DNA from 3 places in the Methylobacterium sp. Ger2507 genome. Region 2 is predicted to be linked to each of the others. Evidence: predicted binding sites of a transcription regulator. Region 2 holds the regulator's gene; each other region holds the start of a gene.
The links. The regulator PhoB, encoded in region 2, activates phosphate uptake and scavenging genes when phosphate is short. The targets are predictions, from matches to a motif close to TGTCATNNANCTGTCAT.
Positions count from the first base shown of each region.

Region 1 (6,143 bases), 3.4 Mb from region 2:
CGCACCTCCGGCATAGACCGTGATCGGCGCGCCGGCCAGGATCTTGGCGGTGAACAGGAACAGGGCCATGTCCGGCCGACCCCAGGGGCCGTAGACGGTGAAGAACCGGAACGCCGTGGTCGGAATCGCGAACAGGTGGCTATAGGCATGCGCCATCACCTCGCCGGCCAGCTTGGAGGCGGCGTAGAGGGTGAGCGGTGTCACCGCCGGGTCGGTCTCGCGGAACGGCAGCGCCGTGTTGCCGCCATAGGCCGAGCTGGTGGAGGCGAACAGGAGGTGGCGCACCGGATGCGCCCGCACCGCCTCGATCAGGTTGGCCATGCCGACGAGGTTGGCCTCCACGTAGGCCCCGGGATTCTCCAGGCTGTGGCGCACGCCCGCCTGAGCCGCGAGATGCACGACGATGTCGGGCGCGGCCCGTTCGACCGCCTCCCGCAGGGCACCCGGGGTCTCCAGCCGGGCCTCGACGGCGGTGAAATCCGGGCTCCGCGCGAGGTCGGCATGGCGCGCCCGCTTCAAAGCGACGTCGTAATAATCGCTGAACCCGTCGAACCCGGTCACGGCGTGGCCCTCCGCGAGGAGACGCCGCGCGAGATGGTAGCCGATGAAGCCGGCGGTGCCGGTCACGAAGACGCGCATGCAATCCCTTGCGGCCGTCCGAACCGGATCGCGCCTGCCCCCGACCTACACGCAGCGCCGCGCGACCTCAAGAAAGCGGGGGGTGCGGGCGATTCCGGCGGCCGCGACGCGGCCCTCCGCCCGAGAATGGCTGTTGGATTCATCCCGCGCTCTCGGGTGCGCTGACGCGATTCGCCCAGGCGCGGGTTCGCCCCTCCCTCTCTGCGGAGCAGGCGAGAGAGGGGTGCCTGCGGAGCAGGCGGGAGAGGGGGCGACTTCTCCGAACCGCGCGTTCCCCTCTTGCGGGACGGCGTGCCGGCCCGATCCGCTACGCGGGCCACCCGCTCCCGCAGGGGCGACTGGATTCACCCAACTCTGACGGGGCAAACCTCGATCGGGAACAGTGTGATGGCGGTCATCTGCGGGTGGGCGTGAGACGCACCGGGTCTCCCTCTGCTGGAAGGAAAGGGGACCCCTGCAGCCCGCGCGTTGTGGGAAGGCCGTAGCCCAACGGGGGATAGGGCGACGCGCGCGAAATCCACGTCCTGCGAGCCGGTTGGCGGCGAATCCCCCAGCCCTCAGAACACCTGCCGCAGGACGAAGAACAATCCGCCCGCCAGGGTGATGGCGGCCGGCAGGGTCAGGACCCAGGCGAGCGCCATGTTGCGCACGGTGGCGACCTGGAGGCCCGAGCCGTTGGCCGCCATGGTGCCGGCAACGCCGCTCGACAGGATGTGGGTGGTGGAGACCGGCAGGCCGTAGAGTTCGGCGAGCCCGATCGTGCCGGCGGCCACCATCTCGGCCGAGGCGCCCTGGGCGTAGGTCAGGTGGGTCTTGCCGATGCGCGCGCCCACCGTGACGACGATGCGCTTCCAGCCCACCATGGTGCCGAGGCCGAGCGCCAGGGCGACGCAGACCTTCACCCAGGTCGGGATGTAGCGGGTACCGTCGTTGAGGAGGCCGGCATAGGCCTTGAGCACCTTGCCCTCGGCCTCCGGGAAGCCCGCCCCGGTGCCCGGCAGGAGGCGCACCGCGTCGGCGGCAAGGTACATGTCGTTGCGCAGATTCGGGGTGGCGGCGGCCGGCACCTGCCGGATCGCGCCGTGGCGCTGGACCGAGGCGGCGATATCCTCCGAGAGGGCGGCGAGCGCCGCGTAGACGGCAGGCGTGTTCAGCGCCTTCGTGCGCAGGGCCTCGGCGACCTGGACCCGGGCGGCGGCCGCGTCGGGGGGCGCCATGGTCCCGGCCCGGGCGGCGAACACCGCGCGCGCATCCTGCGACTGCTTCACGAAAACCGGCGTCATGTCGTCCGACATGGTGCGGTTGAGGGCATAGGCGGTGGGCGCCGCGCCGATCAGGATCAGCATGATCAGGCCCATGCCCTTCTGGCCGTCATTGCCGCCGTGGAAGAACGACACCAGGGTGCAGGTGAGAATGAGCAGGCCGCGGATCCAGAGCGGGGGCGGGGCCTCGCCCGCAGGCGCCTCGTACAGGTCCCGGCGCTTGACGACGGCCTTCATGGCCACGAGCAGCAGGGCCGCCAGGACGAAGCCGAGGACGGGCGAGATCAGCAGCCCCTCCAGCACCGTCACCGCCTGCCCCCACTCGACGCCGGAGGTACCCTGGCCCTCGGGCGCCATCAGCTGGTTGGCGAGGCCGACGCCGATCACCGAGCCGATCAGGGCGTGCGAGGAGGAGTTCGGCAGGCCGAGCGCCCAGGTGCCGAGATTCCACAGGATCGCGGCGATCAGCAGGGAGAAGATCATCGCGTAGCCGGCCGACGACCCGACCTGCAGGATCAGCTCCACCGGCAGCAGGGTGACGATGGCGTAGGCTACCGCGCCGGAGGACAGCATCACCCCGAGGAAGTTGAAGGCGCCGGACCAGATCACCGCGACCAGCGGCGGCAGGGCATGGGTGTAGATCACCGTCGCCACCGCGTTGGCGGTGTCGTGAAAGCCGTTCACGAACTCGAAGGCCAGGGCGATCAGGAGAGCCAGCGCCAGCAGCGCAAAGGCTCCGATCGCCAGCGGTGTCTCACCGACCGCGTTCATGTCGTGAACGAGGCTGTATCCCGCATAGGCGAGGCCGCCGAGGAGGACGAGCGCGAACCCGATCAGGCCCGAGACGTGGAGGCGCCCGTCGAGCTGCGGCCCGCCATCCAAGCCGATCGGTCGCCCGGCGGCGATCACGGGGGATAGGCGCGCGTCGGACATGATTCGGGCCCTCGCGAGTCATTCACGCCAGCGGGATGATCCACCGACGCCCCTCGCATGGTCCGCCTCTAGGAGTCGCGTGTCACAGTTCGATGACAGGCCGGGATTCGTCTTCCGCAACAGGGATGAGACCCGCCGTCCCAGCCGTGCGAACTGGGCGATGCGGTGCCGGCCCCTGTCCCGGAAGCCGGGAAACCTGTGCGCTGCAACGCATCCATGCGTCGGCACTTGTTTGCCGGAGCCCAAACCCCAGATATAACAGCATCATGACGCTGTCGCGCCCGGTTCGGTCGCGTGTCCGACCCGATCCGGGTCGGCGAATCTCCCGAGACGTGCGGCGGTGCATCCTTCGTACCCGTGCGGATCGGGGGGCCTTTCGGACGCGACGCGCTTCTCATCTGCCACATTCCGCAGGGCTCAGCCCGCGAAAGCCAGTCCGCGAGTCATTCGATCCATGAACCAGCTTGTCCGCATGTCACAGGTCGGCGAGGCCGATGCCATCGCCGAGCCCTCCGCCGAGCTGCGGGTGCCGTTCGCGCAGTCCGGCGCCTTCGTGTGCAAGTTCATCATCGGCGAGCCCAATGACCGCGCCGTCTGCTGCGGCGCCCCCGCGCCGGACGGCAAGAGCTGGTGCGCCTTCCACCGCCGCATCGTGTTCGAGCCGGCCCGGCCCGGCCGCCTGCGCTGACGCGCGCGCCCGTCCAACCCGCTCTCCACCCCGATTTCCCGAACCCCGCCGGTGCTGCCGGCGGGGTTTTTCGTTGCGGTGCGCCGGCTCGGTCTAGTCGTCGCTGTCGTCCTCGATCGGGCGGTAGGTGCGCAGGCGCCGTCCGTCGGGGAACTCGACGCTGCGGGAGCGCACCACGAGGTAGCCGGCTTCCTGGGCCTGCCGGATGCGGCGGGCGCGATCGTCTCCGTCCACGAAGGCGCCGGTCGCCTCCGCGCGCGATCCGTCGCCATAGCCGTATCCAGAGATGTCGCCGTTCCGGACGAAGCCCGGCGGCAGAGGCCGGACGACCGGTCGGGCCGCGAATTTGCGCGGCGCGACCGGCGTTGCGACACGCGCGGCCCGTCGACGCGAGACGACAGTGCTTCGACGCGCGACCTCGACACGACCCTCGGCGTATACGCGGGGGCGTTTGGGGGTCCGGGCGGCGCTGCGAACCGGGCGGGCCGCCCGGGCCGGCGCCGGGGCAGCCTCGGCGCGCCGTCCGGTCTCGGGTGCCACGGCAACGGGGTCGGACCGGGCCTCGGCGGTGCCGCGGGCGGGTGGATCGGTCCAGGTCCGCCCGGATTGGGGAGCCGACTCCGCCAGGGCCAGGCCCGGGAACAGACCGAGCGCGAAAGCAACGCCCCGGATGCGGCGAGACATCAAGACCGTCATGACGACCTCCCAACACGCTTTGGGCGAAGTACCGGGGTGGGACGGGTCCCTCATCGGTCTGCGACGCCGGCCTCGGATCACCGCGAAAGAACCTCAACTCAGCAAAAGACTTGCCGGATCGGGATCACGACCCGGGCTCTCACTGTGGAAACCTAGCGAAACCTTGAGAGTTCGTCCACGTGCTGCCGGTCCAGCCGTTTTCCTCGGCCGGCCGATCGACCGCGCGTCACCCCGCTCGGGAAACCTGGCGCCCGTCCGGCATTGTCGTGGATCGCCCCGGGACCATCTTCGTTGACGCTCCACAGGCGTACCCGGCGTGGAGAGGAGAGCCAACTCATGAGACGACTTCCGTCGGTCCTCGCCCTCGCGGCGAGCTCGGCCATCGCTGCCCACACCGCCCTCGCGCAGCCCGCTCCGGCCGCGCCCGCTGAGGCAGCGCCCCCCGCGGCCCCGCAGACCTTCGAGAGCCCGATCCAGAACGGCAAGGGCGAACCCATTGGAAAGATTATGATTCGCGACGGTGCGAGCGCGCTCGTCATGCGGGTGACGATCCAGTCCGGCGGACTCCCGCCCGGCTGGCACGGCATCCATTTCCATGCCGTCGGCGACTGCTCGGACACCGCCAAGTTCGAGAATTCGAAGGCGCATGTGAATCACGACCAGAGCAAGCACGGCCTGCTCAATCCCGAAGGCCCGGACGAGGGCGACCTCCCCAACGTCTTCGCTAACGCGGACGGTTCGGTGAACGCCGAGGTGTCGAGCGAGACGCCGCTGACCGGCGAGGGCGCCCTGAAGGATGGCGATGGTTCGGCCCTGATCATCCACGCCAACGAGGACGATCACGCCACCCAGCCCATCGGCGGCGCCGGGGCCCGCATCGCCTGTGCGGTGATCAAGTAGCCGCCCGATTCGGACCGGCCCCGCGGAGCGCAACCGCTCCGCGGGGCAAGGGTCGTCCTTAGTTCTGGGCGACGCTGACGAGCTTGGCGCTGCGCATCTTCCGTTCGGGCAAGGCGGCCTTGACGGTGTTGAGGATGCCGGCGGCGTCGAGGCCGGCCTCGGCGTACATCGCGTCTGGCGCATTGTGGTCCTGGTAGCTGTCCGGCAGAGTGAGCGTGCGGACCCGCACCCGGCCGGCATCGAGCGCACCGCGCTCGGCCAGCAGATGCAGCACCATGGCGCCGAAGCCGCCCACCGAGCCCTCCTCCAGCGTGACCAGAACCTCGTGGTTCGCCGCCAGGTCCAGGATCATCGCCGCGTCCAGCGGCTTGGCAAAGCGCGCATCCGCCACCGTCACGGCGATGCCCTCGGCCTCCAGCAGATCGGCCGCCTTCAGCGCCTCGGACAGGCGCGTGCCCAGCGCCAGCAGCGCCACCCGCGCCCCCTCCGGCGCACGCACGATCCGCCCCTTGCCGATCTCCAGCACCGAGCCGCGCTCGGGCAGGTCGACGCCCACGCCCTCGCCGCGCGGGTAGCGCAGCGCGATCGGGCCGGTGTCGTGCGCGTGGCACGTCGCCACCATGTGCACCAGTTCGGCCTCGTCCGAGGCCGCCATCACCGTCATGTTCGGCAGGCAGCACAGATAGGCCAGATCGAAGGCCCCCGCATGCGTCGCCCCGTCCGCCCCCACCAGGCCGGCCCGGTCCAGGCAGAAGCGCACGGGCAGGTTCTGCAGCGCCACGTCGTGCACGACCTGGTCGTAGGCCCGCTGCAGGAAGGTCGAGTAGATCGCCACGAACGGCTTGTAGCCCTCCGTCGCCAGCCCGCCCGCGAAGGTCACCGCGTGCTGCTCGGCGATGCCGACGTCGAAGGTCCGGTCCGGATGCGCCTTGCCGAACAGGTCGATGCCGGTGCCGCCCGGCATCGCGGCGGTGATCGCCACCACCCGGTCGTCGGCATCCGCCGCCTTGATCAGGCTCTCGCCG
Region 1 covers NZ_JBUYVC010000001.1:3,821,242-3,827,384, reverse strand. The annotation lists gene ACV7NL_RS17615 (NAD-dependent epimerase/dehydratase family protein) at 1-639, opposite strand, end outside; gene ACV7NL_RS17610 (inorganic phosphate transporter) at 1,197-2,834, opposite strand; gene ACV7NL_RS17605 (GcrA family cell cycle regulator) at 3,175-3,522, shown strand; gene ACV7NL_RS17600 (hypothetical protein) at 3,616-4,218, opposite strand; gene ACV7NL_RS17595 (superoxide dismutase family protein) at 4,555-5,118, shown strand; gene dxs (1-deoxy-D-xylulose-5-phosphate synthase) at 5,177-6,143, opposite strand, start outside.
Region 1: ACV7NL_RS17610 (inorganic phosphate transporter) is a predicted target of PhoB. The motif match lies at 2,916-2,932, and genes of this name have one in related genera.

Region 2 (6,143 bases):
CACCGCTTCTTCGAGACCAACGTGATGAGCGGCGTGCGCCTGTCGCGCGCCTACACGCCGGGCATGGTCCAGCGCGGTTGGGGCCGGGTTGTCTTCATTTCCAGCGAATCCGGCGTGAACATCCCGGTGGAGATGGTCCATTACGGCATGACCAAGACGGCCCAGCTCGCCGTGGCGCGCGGCCTGGCCGAGACCGTGTCCGGCTCCGGCGTGACCGTGAACAGCGTGCTGCCGGGACCGACCCTGTCCGAGGGCGTCGCGGACTTCATGAAGAGCATGGCCAAGGACGATGGACGGGGCGGCGACGTCGACCTCGATGCCGCCGGCCGCGCCTTCGTGGCCGAGCACCGCCCGACCTCGCTGATCGGCCGCCTCGCCACCGTCGACGAAGTCGCCAGCATGGTGGCCTATATCTGCAGCCCGGCCGCCAGCGCCACCAGCGGGGCGGCCCTCCGGGTCGATGGCGGCGTGGTGCGCAGCATCGTGTGACGCCCAAGTCACACGGAGCCGAGCACTCGATTGAGAAGGGCCGGGATCGAAAAGGATTGAAAAAAGCGCGGTGTCATTAACGATTTGGTCATCCTTCCATTCGAGGTTCCCGGGCCGATGGGAGGATGCCGATGGGAGATTACGCGCTCGAGGGACCGCGCTGGGGCCGAGGTCCGGCGGGGACAGGCGGCGGCATGGTCACCTGGGCTCTCGACGCAACGATTCCCGCGAGCTTCGTCGGCGTCATCCAGGCCGCCTTCGCCGCCTGGTCGAGCTATGCCGACATCGCCTTCCAGCAGGTCGTGTCGATGGTCGAATCCGATATCGATTTCACCCTGAACAGCATCGACGGTCTCGGCAAGGTCGTCGGGAATGCGACCTATTCCTATAGCGGACAGCGCCTTCAATCCGTGACCGTCGCCTTCGACAGTGGAGAAGGATGGCACACGGCGAAGGGCCGCGTCGTCAGCAATCAGAACGTCGATCTTTCCGCCGTCGCCCTTCACGAGATCGGGCATGCGATCGGGCTCGACCACTACAATGCCAAGCCGGAGGTGATGAACGCCATCCTGGATCCCACCATCTCCAGCCTCGCGGCCGGCGACATCGCGGGCGTCCAGGCGCTGTACGGCGCTCGCAGCGCCCCGATTCAGGCAGCACCGCCCGCCCTGGTCGTGCAGGCCGAGGTCACGGCTGTGCACCGTTTCTACGACACTAAGACCGGGGACCATTTCTACACCACGAGCGGCGCCGAGAAGGCGCAGATCCTGCAGACCCTGCCGTGGTTCACCTACGAGGGAACCCCGTGGGCGACCCCGAGCCAGGGAGCCGACACCATCGACGTGTTCCGGTTCTTCGACACCGGCACGACCGCGCATTTCTTCACGACCAGCGTCGGCGAGCGCGACCAGATCATCAAGACCAACCCGTCCTACAAATACGAGGGCGTCGCGTTCGAGGCCTACGCGGATGCCAGCGCGCCCGGCACCGTGACGCTGGAGCGGTTCTTCAACACCAAGACCGGCCAGCATCACTTCGCCGGCAATGCCGAGGAGGCCGCCGGCATCAACCAGGGCGCTGCCGGTGCGGGCTGGATCGACGAGGGCAAGGGCTTCACCGTGCACGCGCCCAGCGACGGCATGCTGTTCGCCTGACTGCGTGGTAACGGCCGCCCTACTCGCCCTCTGCCTCGAACATCTCGTCGAAGGAATAGCCCGAGCCGCGCACGGTGCGGATCGGGTCGCTCTGGCGCGGACGGTTCAGGGCCTTGCGCAGGCGGCCGACATGGACGTCGACGGTGCGCTCGTCGATGTAGACGTCGTGGCCCCAGACCCCATCGAGGAGCTGCTCGCGGGAAAACACCCGGCCGGGGCTCTGCATCAGGAACTCGAGCAGCTTGAACTCGGTCGGCCCGAGATGGATCTCGCGGCCCTCGCGGCGAATGCGGTGGCTGACCCGGTCGAGCTCGATGTCGCCGGCCACCAGCAGGTTGGCCACGTGGGCGGGCTTGGCCCGACGCAGCAGCGCGCGCACCCGCGCCAGCAGTTCCGGCACCGAGAACGGCTTGACGATGTAGTCGTCGGCGCCCGTGCCGAGACCGCGGATGCGGTCGCCCTCCTCGCCGCGCGCCGTGAGCATGATCACCGGCAGGCGCTCGGTCTCGCGCCGGGCCCGGATGCGGCGGCACAGCTCGATGCCCGACAGGGCCGGCAGCATCCAGTCGAGCAGGACGAGGTCGGGGACCTGCTCCTGCAGGCGCAGGTCCGCCTCGTCGCCGCGCGCGGCGGAATCGACGATGAAGCCCTCGGCCTCGAGGTTGTAGCGGAGGAGGAGGGTCAGGGCCTCCTCGTCCTCGACGATCAGGATACGCGTACTCATCGTGCGCTTTCGATCAGGCGGAGTCAGGCCGCGCCGGGCATGTCCACCGTGGCGTAGTTGGACGCGTCGTTCTTGGGTCGCTCCCGCTCCGCCAGCAGGTTCTCGCCGGTGACCAGGTAGTGGATCGTCTCGGCGATGTTGGTGGTGTGATCGCCGATGCGCTCGATGTTCTTGGCCACGAACAGCAGGTGGGTACAGAACGAGATGTTGCGCGGGTCCTCCATCATGTAGGTCAGGAGTTCGCGGAACAGCGAGTTGTAGAGCGCGTCGATGGCGTCGTCGCGCTCCCACACGTCGAGCGCCGCCTTGATGTCGCGGCTGGCATAGGCGTCGAGCACGTCCTTGAGCTGCTCCTGCACGAGGTCGCTCATGTGCTGGACGCCGATGACGATCTTCTGCGGCTGGATCTGGTCGGCGATGGCCACGACGCGCTTGGCGACGTTCTTGGCGAGATCGCCGATGCGCTCGATATCGTTCGAGACGCGGATCGCCGTCACCGTCTCGCGCAGGTCGATGGCCAGCGGCTGGCGCCGGGCGATCAGCAGGATCGCCCGCTCCTCGATCTCGCGCTGAAGGGTGTCGAGGCGGGTATCGGCCGCGATGACGGCCTGAGCCAGGGGAGAGTCGCGGCGCACCAGGGCCTCGCCGGCCTCGGTCATCATCTTCTCGGCGATGCCGCCCATCTCGGAGATCGAGCGGCGCAGGTTCTCAAGATCCGTGTCGTAGGATTTGACGATGTGGTCGGGCATGGGTCGCACTCCTCGGTCGGGCCCGCCTGTCCGGTGCCCGCCACGGCATGGGATCTGGCATGGGTTCTGGCATGGGGTCTGGCGTGGACCGGATCAGCCGAAGCGGCCGGTGATGTAGTCCTGGGTCTGGCGCTTCTCCGGATTCATGAAGATGCGCGTGGTGGGTCCGAACTCCACCAGTTCGCCGAGATACATGAAGGCGGTGAACTGCGAGATGCGCGCCGCCTGCTGCATGTTGTGGGTCACGATGACAATGGTGAATTCCGAGCGCAGCTGCTCGATCAGCTCCTCGATGCGACCGGTCGAGATCGGGTCGAGGGCCGAGGTCGGCTCGTCGAACAGGATCACCTCCGGGCGCTGGGCCACGGTGCGGGCGATGCAGAGGCGCTGCTGCTGACCGCCGGACAGGCCCATGCCGGATTGCTTGAGCTTGTCCTTGACCTCGTCCCAGAGGGCGGCCTTGCGGAGCGATTCCTCGACGCGCACGTCGAGGTCGGCCTTGGGCAGCTTCTCGTAGAGGCGCAGGCCGAAGGCGACGTTGTCGTAGATCGACATCGGGAACGGCGTCGGCTTCTGGAACACCATGCCGATGCGCGAGCGCAGCTCGTTCAGGTCGACGTTGGAATCCAGCACGTTCTGGCCGTCGAGGAGGATTTCGCCCTCCGCCCGCTGGTCCGGATACAGGCTGTAGATGCGGTTGAAGGTGCGCAGCAGGGTCGACTTCCCGCAGCCGGACGGGCCGATCAGCGCCGTCACCTGGCGGTCGTGGAAGTTGAGGTTGACCGACTTCAGGCCGTGGAAGCTGCCGTAGTAGAAGTTCAGGTCCTTGACGGCGATGCGGATCGGCGAGGTCTCGTCGGCCTTGTGGCGTCCGGTGAGCTGCGCGGAGGTGATCCCGGGGGCGGCGTTCATCGGTTCAGCATCCTGTCGAGCGAAGGGGAGGAAGCGGGAGGCGGGGCGCTGGAGGTCAGCGCGACCGCTCGGTCTTGATGACGAACCGGGCCACGATCGACAGGGCGAGGATCGTGACCGTGATCAGGAGGGCGCCGGCCCAGGCGAGCTGCTGCCAGTTCTGGTAGGGCGAGAGCGCGAACTGGTAGATCATCACCGGCAGGTTCGGGACGCCGCCCATCAGGTTGGCGGAGAACCAGCTGTTGTTGTTGAGCGCCGTGAACAGGAGCGGCGCCGTCTCGCCGGCGATGCGGGCGAGCGCCAGGATGATGCCGGTGACGATGCCGGCGCTGGCCCCGCGCCAGGTGATGCTCTTGATCACGATGGAGGGCGGCGCGCCGAGCGCCGCGCCGGCTTCGCGCAGGGTCGAGGGCACGAGGCGCAGCATGTCCTCGGTGGTGCGCACGATGACCGGGGTGGCGATGATGGCGAGCGCCACGGCGCCGGCCCAGCCCGAATAGGAGCCCATCGGGCGCACCATCAGGGTGTAGACGAACAGGCCGATGAGGATCGAGGGCGCCGACAGAAGGATGTCGTTCAGGAAGCGGATGACATCGGCGAGCTTCGAGTTGCGGCCGTACTCGGCCAGGAAGGTGCCGGCCATCACGCCGACCGGGGTCGCCACCAGGATGGCCAGGACGGTCATCACGAGGCTGCCCAGGATGGCGTTGGCGATGCCGCCGCCCTCGGAGCCGGGTCCCGGCGTCGGCTCGGTGAAGAGCATCGGCGAGAAGCCCTTGATGCCCTCGACCACCAGCATGAACAGGATCGAGCCGAGCACGACGATGCCGACCAGCGTGGCGATCGTGCTGGCCAGGATCAGGGTCCGGTCGGCGATCCGGCGGCCCGAGCGGACCCGGCTGATCCGGGCCGGCGTGGCAGTGAGGGGGTTGGCGGTGAGGGGGTTGGCGGCGTCCATGATGGGGTTCCTGACGTCTCGAAGCGCGGGGTCGCGGGCCTTGGGGCGATCCGGCTTCAGGCGACCTTGGCGCGGCGGGTGAGGATGCGGGCGATGATCAGGACGAAGAAGGTGATCACGAAGAGGATGCAGCCCAGCGCCATCAGGGAGTTCAGCTGCAGGCCGTCGGCCTCGTTGAACTCGTTGGCGATGCGCGACGCGATGGTGGAGCCCGGATCGAAGACCGAACCCGAGAGCCGGTTGGCGTTGCCGATGACGAAGGTCACCGCCATGGTCTCGCCGAGCGCCCGGCCGAGGCCGAGCATGATCGCGCCGATGATCGAGACCGAGGCCTGCGGCACCAGCACGTGGCGCACCACCTCCCAGGTGGTGCAGCCGATGCCGTAGGCGCTCTCGCGCAGCACGGTCGGGATCTGGTCGAGCATGTCGCGGGTGATCGAGGCCACGAAGGGCACGATCATGATGGCGAGGATGATGCCGGCGGTGAGGATGCCGACGCCGGAGGGCACGCGGGCGTAGAACAGGGTGCCGACGATGGGCATCCCCTCGACCAGGTTCGAGACCGGCACCTGCACGAAGCGGGCGAACAGGGGGGCGAACACGAACAGGCCCCACATGCCGTAGATGATGCTCGGCACCGAGGCGAGAAGCTCGATGGTCATCGAGACCGGCTTGCGGGCCCAGCCGGGGCAAAGCTGGGTCAGGTAGACCGCGATGCCGAGCGACAGCGGCACGCCGATCAGCAGGGCGAGGACCGCCGAGGCCAGGGTGCCCACGATGGCCACCAGGGCGCCGTACTGCTCCTGCCCGATATTCCAGGTGCTGGAGGTGATGAAGCCGAAGCCGAACTCGTTGAAGGCCGGCCAGGCGCCGTAGGCGATGGAGCCCAGGATGCCGGCCAGGAAGAGGAGCACCAGGAGGGCCGAGCCGTAGGAGGCCGTGCGGAACAGGCTGTCGCCGAGGCCGCCGGGCTTCTTGCGGACCGAGGCGCGGTCCCGCGTCAGGGCGATCTGGTCAGTCAAGGCGGCCATCCGAGTGTCTTCTCTTCACCGGGCGGCGTCCTACCCTGCGCCGGGCGTCGGCGCGAGAGGGGATCACCGGATCGTTGCCAGGGGGGGTGCGCCGGCCGAACCCGGCGTCGTGACGCCGGGCCGGTC
Region 2 covers NZ_JBUYVC010000001.1:376,389-382,531, forward strand. The annotation lists gene ACV7NL_RS01750 (SDR family NAD(P)-dependent oxidoreductase) at 1-489, shown strand, start outside; gene ACV7NL_RS01755 (matrixin family metalloprotease) at 684-1,643, shown strand; gene phoB (phosphate regulon transcriptional regulator PhoB) at 1,663-2,367, opposite strand; gene phoU (phosphate signaling complex protein PhoU) at 2,391-3,116, opposite strand; gene pstB (phosphate ABC transporter ATP-binding protein PstB) at 3,210-4,028, opposite strand; gene pstA (phosphate ABC transporter permease PstA) at 4,084-4,986, opposite strand; gene pstC (phosphate ABC transporter permease subunit PstC) at 5,043-6,017, opposite strand.

Region 3 (6,143 bases), 3.3 Mb from region 2:
GATAGAACTTCCGGCTGGCGTCGTAGAGGTGGCGCTGGCGCCGGTACATCCGGTCCATCGCATGCGCGGCATCGTTCATACGGCACGCAGGCGGTAGAGATGGAAGCCGCCGTAGATCGCCGAGCGGTCGCGCGTCACGGCGGCGCGGCTCTCGGCCTCGGCGTAGTCCCAGGCGTTCAGGATTGCCTCCGGCACGCGGCCGGGCAGGCAGCGCTCGTCGGCCGCCGTCCGGAAGATCACCCGCGCCCCGGGCCGCGCGGTCCGGGTGATCTCGGTCCACAAGGCGGTCAGGTCGGCATCGCTCATCCAGTCCTGCGCGTCGAGCAGCACGTAGGCATCGGCGCTCTTGTCCGGGCTCCCGGCCAGGAACGCCGTCATCGATTGCTGGCGATAGCTCACCCGACCGGCCCGTGCCCGCAAGGTCTCGAAGTGGCGTGGCTGAAGATAGGGCGGCAGTGCTGCGTCGGAGCCCGGCGCGTAGCCCCGGCCGAAGGCCTGCCAGGCGAAGTAATTCCGGTCGAGATCGAAGTTGCAGGCGAGGCGCTCCAGCCGGTGCCGCAGCACGTCGACCATGCCGCCTGGGCGGTCCTTGGCCAGCGCCGTATACTGGGCCGGCGGAATCCCGAGGCCGTAGAGGGAGGCCGGGCGCCGGATCAGCCAGCGCACGAGGCGCTTGTCGAACAGAGGGGCCACGTGTGCGGCGAACAGGGCGCGCTGTTCCTCCCGGTTGCGGGCCTTCAGGACGGCGGAGAGGTCGCAGCCATAGAGGCGAGCCAGCCGATGCCCGGTGCCGATGAAGCGCCCGAGCAGCCCGTGCCGGAAGATGTTCTTGGAGAAGGCCGCGATGCGTCGACGCCCGTCGAGGCGCCGCGTCTCCCAGTAGGCGCGAGAGGCCGCGTCGAGGTGCGGGGCGATGTGCGCGTCGTAGGCGGCCACGTTGTCCGCAGTGTCGGCGCGCCCGAAGAAGCGCAGGTAGGTCTCCGAATCGGGAAATCGGGTCAAAGCCGCGACCTTGAGGCGCCCCAGGGCGATATGCGCCCCGTTGAGGTCGACCGCACTGATGCGCGCCGGATCGGCAGTGAGGTAGGACAGCACGTTGCAACTGCCCGACGCGATGGCGACCACGTGGTCCTGTGGCGTCAGGGCCAGGGCCTCCATGTCGACTGCAGGGTCCTCCCAGATCTGCGGATAGACCAATCCACTGAAGGCCAGGGTGAACAGCCGCTCGGCGAAGCCGGCGCGGGACAGCGCTCGGCTGCGGTGAACGGCCTGGGTCAGGCCGAGGCTGGTTTCGCGGCGGACCGCCCGTGCTGCGGAGTTCATGCGGGCTCTCGGGCTGTCCATCAGGGATGATGGACGCCGCCCCTACGCTGCGCGCATGACCGGGCGGTGACACGCCAACGGATGATCGCGATCGACGGCGAACCATTCCGGCGAATGTTGTCTCGCAGAAACGCCCGATCCGAGGACGGGACGCGGGCCGGTGGATGCGCATGCCGATGGGGCTGCCCGCTTACAGGTGCAGGGTCAGTGTCACCGGCGCATGATCGGAGGGCCGCTCCCAGCCCCGGACATGGCGCGCCACCGTCAGGTCGCGGACTGTCCCGGCCAGGTCCGGGGAGACCCAGGCATGGTCGAGGCGCCGGCCCTTGTCGGCCGCCGCCCAGTCGGGGGAGCGATAGCTCCACCACGTATAGATCTTCGTCGGCTCCGGAACGAGCAGGCGGGCGGTGTCGATCCAGCCCGCTTCTCCCCGCAGGGTCTCCAGCCGCTCGGTCTCGATGGGCGTGTGGCTCACCACGTCGAGGAGCTGTCTGTGGGACCAGACATCGTGCTCCAGCGGAGCCACGTTCAGATCCCCCACCAGGATCGCCGGGCCGCTGCCCCGCCGGCCCCCCCAGGCGCGCAAGGCGTCCAGAAAATCGAGCTTGTGCGCGAATTTCGGGTTGAGGGCGCGGTCCGGCACGTCGCCCCCGGCCGGCACGTAGAAATCGTGCAACACGATCCCCGCTGCCTTCCCGGCCTCCGGCCCCAGCATGGCCGAGATGTGGCGCGCATCCTGGCGCTCGCAGAAGGCCATGACGTCACGGGCGACGAGCGGGAAGCGCGACAGGATCGCGACGCCGTTATAGCCCTTCTGACCGGCGAACACGACGTGTTCGTAGCCCGACCCGCGCAGGGCCTTCAGCGGAAACGCGTCGTCCGGGCACTTTGTCTCCTGCAGGCAGAGCACGTCTGGCTGCGCCTCCGCCAGGAAGCGCAGAACCGAATCGATGCGCAGCCGCACCGAGTTGATGTTCCAGGAGGTGACGGTCAGGCGCACGGCGTTCGGCTCGCGTGAAACTGGAAAGTGTTTAAAGGATCGTCCGCGCGACGGCGGCGGGCCGGCATAGACCGGATCGCCGCCGCCGTCGCCGGGGAAATGCCGCGCCAGAGGCTCATGATCCGCGAGGGATCGCGCGTCGGGCGAGATCGAGGGATTGTCACGTGTCGCGCATCCGTTCCGCGCTTTTCAATGCCTACTGGGCCGGCTGGACCGCCCTGTTCATCCTGCCGCTGGCGGTGCTTGCCCTTCTGGGCGCACCGGCACGGCCCATCCGCGCCTTCACCCGCCTGTGGTCGCGCGGGATCCTATTCGGCCTCGCCCGCATCATCGGGCTGACCTACGTCGAGGAAGGCCGCAGCCGCATCCCGGCCGAGCCCTGCCTCATCGTGGCCAACCATCAGTCCGCCTGGGAGACCCTGGCCTTCCTCGTTCTGGTGCCGAACGTTGCCATCGTGGCCAAGCGCGAACTGGTGGCCATCCCCATCGTCGGATGGTTCCTGCGTCGCTCGCCGATGATCATCATCGACCGGGCCAACGGCACCCAGGCCCTCCGGGTGATGATCGACGAGAGTCGCGCGGCGATCGCGCAAGGACGTTCGGTGCTGATGTTTCCCGAGGGCACCCGCGGCGGCATCGACGAGCCCGTCCAGTTCAAGCGCGGCGTCGAACTGCTCTACGCCAAGCTGGGGCTCAGTGTGCTGCCGGTGGCGGTGAATTCCGGTCTGTTCTGGCCTCACGGCGGCGCCCGCCACAGCCCTGGGACCGTGACGGTGAGCTACCTGGCTCCCCTGCCCCCCGGCCTGACAGGCGCCGAGTTCATGCGTGGCACGCAAGGGGCGATCGATGCCGAGCTGAACCGCTGGCGGACATCGGGGGCCTCGGCGATGACGATGGCGAGCGCCGAGGCCTCGTAAGGCGCGGGCGAATGCCCTAGGGCTCCAGGCCCTCGGCCTTGCGCCGGGCGGTGCGACGGCGCTCGACGCGGGCCACAGAGAAGATCGAGGCCTCGTAAAGCAGCAGCATGGGGATCGCCAGGGAGAGCTGCGAGATCACGTCCGGCGGCGTCAGGATGGCGGCGGCCACGAAGACGAGGACGATGGCGTAACGGCGCTTTTCGCGCAGGAACGCCGTGTCGATCACGCCGATCTGCCCGAGCAGGGTCAGGATTACCGGCAGCTGGAACGCGATGCCGAAGGCGAAGATCAGCGTCATGATGAGCGAGAGGTACTCGTCCACCTTCGGCAGGAGGGCGATCGTCGCCTCGCCCGGCTGCCCGATCTGCTGCAGCGAAACCGAGAATTGGATCAGCAGCGGCATCGCCAGGAAGAACACCACCAGTGCGCCGAGGATGAAGAACACCGGCGTCGCCACGAGGTAGGGCAGGAAGGCCTGACGCTCGTTGCGGTAGAGGCCCGGGGCCACGAAGGCGTAGACCTGGGTGGCGATCACCGGGAAGGCCAGGAAGCCGGCCCCGAAGACGCTGAGCTTGATGTTGGTGAAGACCTGCTCGAGGAAGTGCGTCGCGATAAGCTTGGCGTTCTCGACACCGACCACCGAGACGTAGGGGTAGACGAGAATGTTGTAGATGTGCCGCGAAAAGAAGAAGCACCCGAAGAACATCACCACGAAGGCGGCCAGCGACTTGATCAGCCGCGACCTTAGTTCGATGAGGTGGTCGAGGAGCGGGGCCCGCGAGGCTTCGATCTCGGCGTCGTCGGTCTCGTTGATCATCTGCCGGAATCAAGCTGCGGTTTGGCCGGCGTCTCTGGTCGAGAAGGCTCGGTGGGAGGCGGATCGGCGGGTGTGATGGAGGGCGTGGTGGAACTTAGCGGGTCGGCGGTCCAGGCATGGGTCGAGGTCTGCGTCGAGGCTGGGGCCTCCTTGGCCATCGAGGCAGGCCGCGGTGGCAGGTCCGGGAGCGATTCCACCGGACCGACCTCGTGCGGGACAGGGGCCTGGATGCTGTTCTCGCGCTCGGCCAGTTGATCCGCCACGTTGGCGAGCCCCTGCGTAGGCGAGGACGTCACCTTCGTCTCGGTCCGGCCGTCGACCGCACCCTTCAGTTCGTCGCGGATGGTCTGGACGGGGTTGAAGGTCGGCCCCATCGTGCTGGCGGACTTCTTGACGCCGTCCACCTCGCGACGGATCTCGTCGAACTCCGCCTCGCGAATCGCCTCGTTGAACTGCGACTGAAACTCTCCGGCCATGCGCCGCATCTTGCCCGTGATCTGACCGACCGTGCGCAGGGCCTTGGGCAGATCCTTCGGGCCGATGACGATGAGGGCGACGCCGCCGATCAGCATCACCTCGCCCCAACTCATGTCCAACATGGTGTCGACTGTCCCGCGGCCGTGCGCTGCCCATCAACGGCGCGCTGCCCATCGCAGGTCGTGGCGCGTTCCGCCAGACCTTTGATCGGCCGCAGCGCCCTCTTCGTGTCGGGCGTCAGACGACCTTGCGATCGGCCGCCACCGTATTGGCGGTCGCCGGCTCGCCCTGATGCGGCAGCGTACGCACCGGCTCGCCCGCGCTCGGCGGCGGAACCGCTGTGGTGGTCGGCGTCTCGTCCTCGGCCATGCCCTTCTTGAAGGCCTTGATACCCTTGGCGACGTCGCCCATCAGGTCCGAGATCTTGCCGCGGCCGAACAGCAGCATCACGATGCCGGCGACGATGATCCAGTGCCAGATACTCATGCTGCCCATGGCAACCTCCCGCGCCGCAGCCTGAACGCTGCGCGTCGCCGTCTCGTGTGTCGATTGAGGGCGAACCTAAGGATCGGGCACCCGGAGCACAAGAAGTGCGGGTGACTCTCGGTCCGTTCCGATCGCCGCATCGCGGGCATGCAAGATCTCGGCCCGCATCCGGTGCATAGACCAGACATCGGGGGAAGTCTCGTGATCAGGCTGCCAGCGCCAGGGCCGCCTCGAAGCGGGCGCGGGCCTCATGCACGTCGAACGCGTCGGTGCTGGCTGGGAGGCGGGCCAGGGCCGCATCCGCCCGGCGCAGGGCTTCGCCGGCCAGGAGCGGGGCGCCCTCGGCAACGCCGCGCATCTCGTCCGGGTCGCCGTTGCAGTGCAGCCCGACGTCGATCCCGGCGGCAAAGCACGCTTCCGTGCGGGCCCGGAAACTGCCTTGGAGCGCCTGCATCGACAGGTCGTCCGTCATCAGCAGGCCGTCGAAGCCGATGGCTCCGCGGATGATGTCGCGGATCACGATGGCGGATTGCGTCGCCGGATGGGTGGCGTCGAGGGCCGTCAGGACCACGTGGGCGCTCATCGCCATGGGCAGATCGGCGAGCGCCCGGAACGGCACGAAATCCTGCGCGCTCAAGGTGGCGAGATCCGCTTCCACCACGGGAAGGCCCTTGTGGCTGTCGCAGCCCGCGCGGCCGTGACCGGGAATGTGCTTCATCACCGGCAGGACGCCGCCCTGCATCAGGCCCTCGGCCACGGCCCGGCCGATCTCGGCCACGCGCTCGGGGGCGGTGTCGTAGGCGCGATCGCCGATCACATCGTGGGCGCCGGCCACCGGCACGTCGAGCACGGGGGCGCAATCGACATTGATGCCGACGCTGGCCAGATCGTGCGCCATGAGCCGGGCGCCGAGATGCGCGATGGTTGCGGCGGAGCCGTTGAGCCCGCCAAAGCGCCGTCCGGCCGGATAGGCCGGCCAGTGCGGCGGCCCCATGCGCTGGACCCGGCCACCTTCCTGGTCGATCAGGATCGGTGCGTCGGCGCGTCCGACCGTGGCTCGCAGGGCTTCGGTGAGCGCCCGGACCTCCGCAGGCGAGCCGATGTTGCGCTTGAACAGGATGAA
Region 3 covers NZ_JBUYVC010000001.1:3,659,985-3,666,127, forward strand. The annotation lists gene ACV7NL_RS16870 (class I SAM-dependent methyltransferase) at 1-79, opposite strand, end outside; gene ACV7NL_RS16875 (BtaA family protein) at 76-1,323, opposite strand; gene xth (exodeoxyribonuclease III) at 1,514-2,323, opposite strand; gene ACV7NL_RS16885 (lysophospholipid acyltransferase family protein) at 2,488-3,240, shown strand; gene tatC (twin-arginine translocase subunit TatC) at 3,257-4,057, opposite strand; gene tatB (Sec-independent protein translocase protein TatB) at 4,054-4,656, opposite strand; gene ACV7NL_RS16900 (twin-arginine translocase TatA/TatE family subunit) at 4,772-5,029, opposite strand; gene nagZ (beta-N-acetylhexosaminidase) at 5,226-6,143, opposite strand, start outside.
Region 3: ACV7NL_RS16875 (BtaA family protein) is a predicted target of PhoB. The motif match lies at 1,379-1,395, and genes of this name have one in related genera.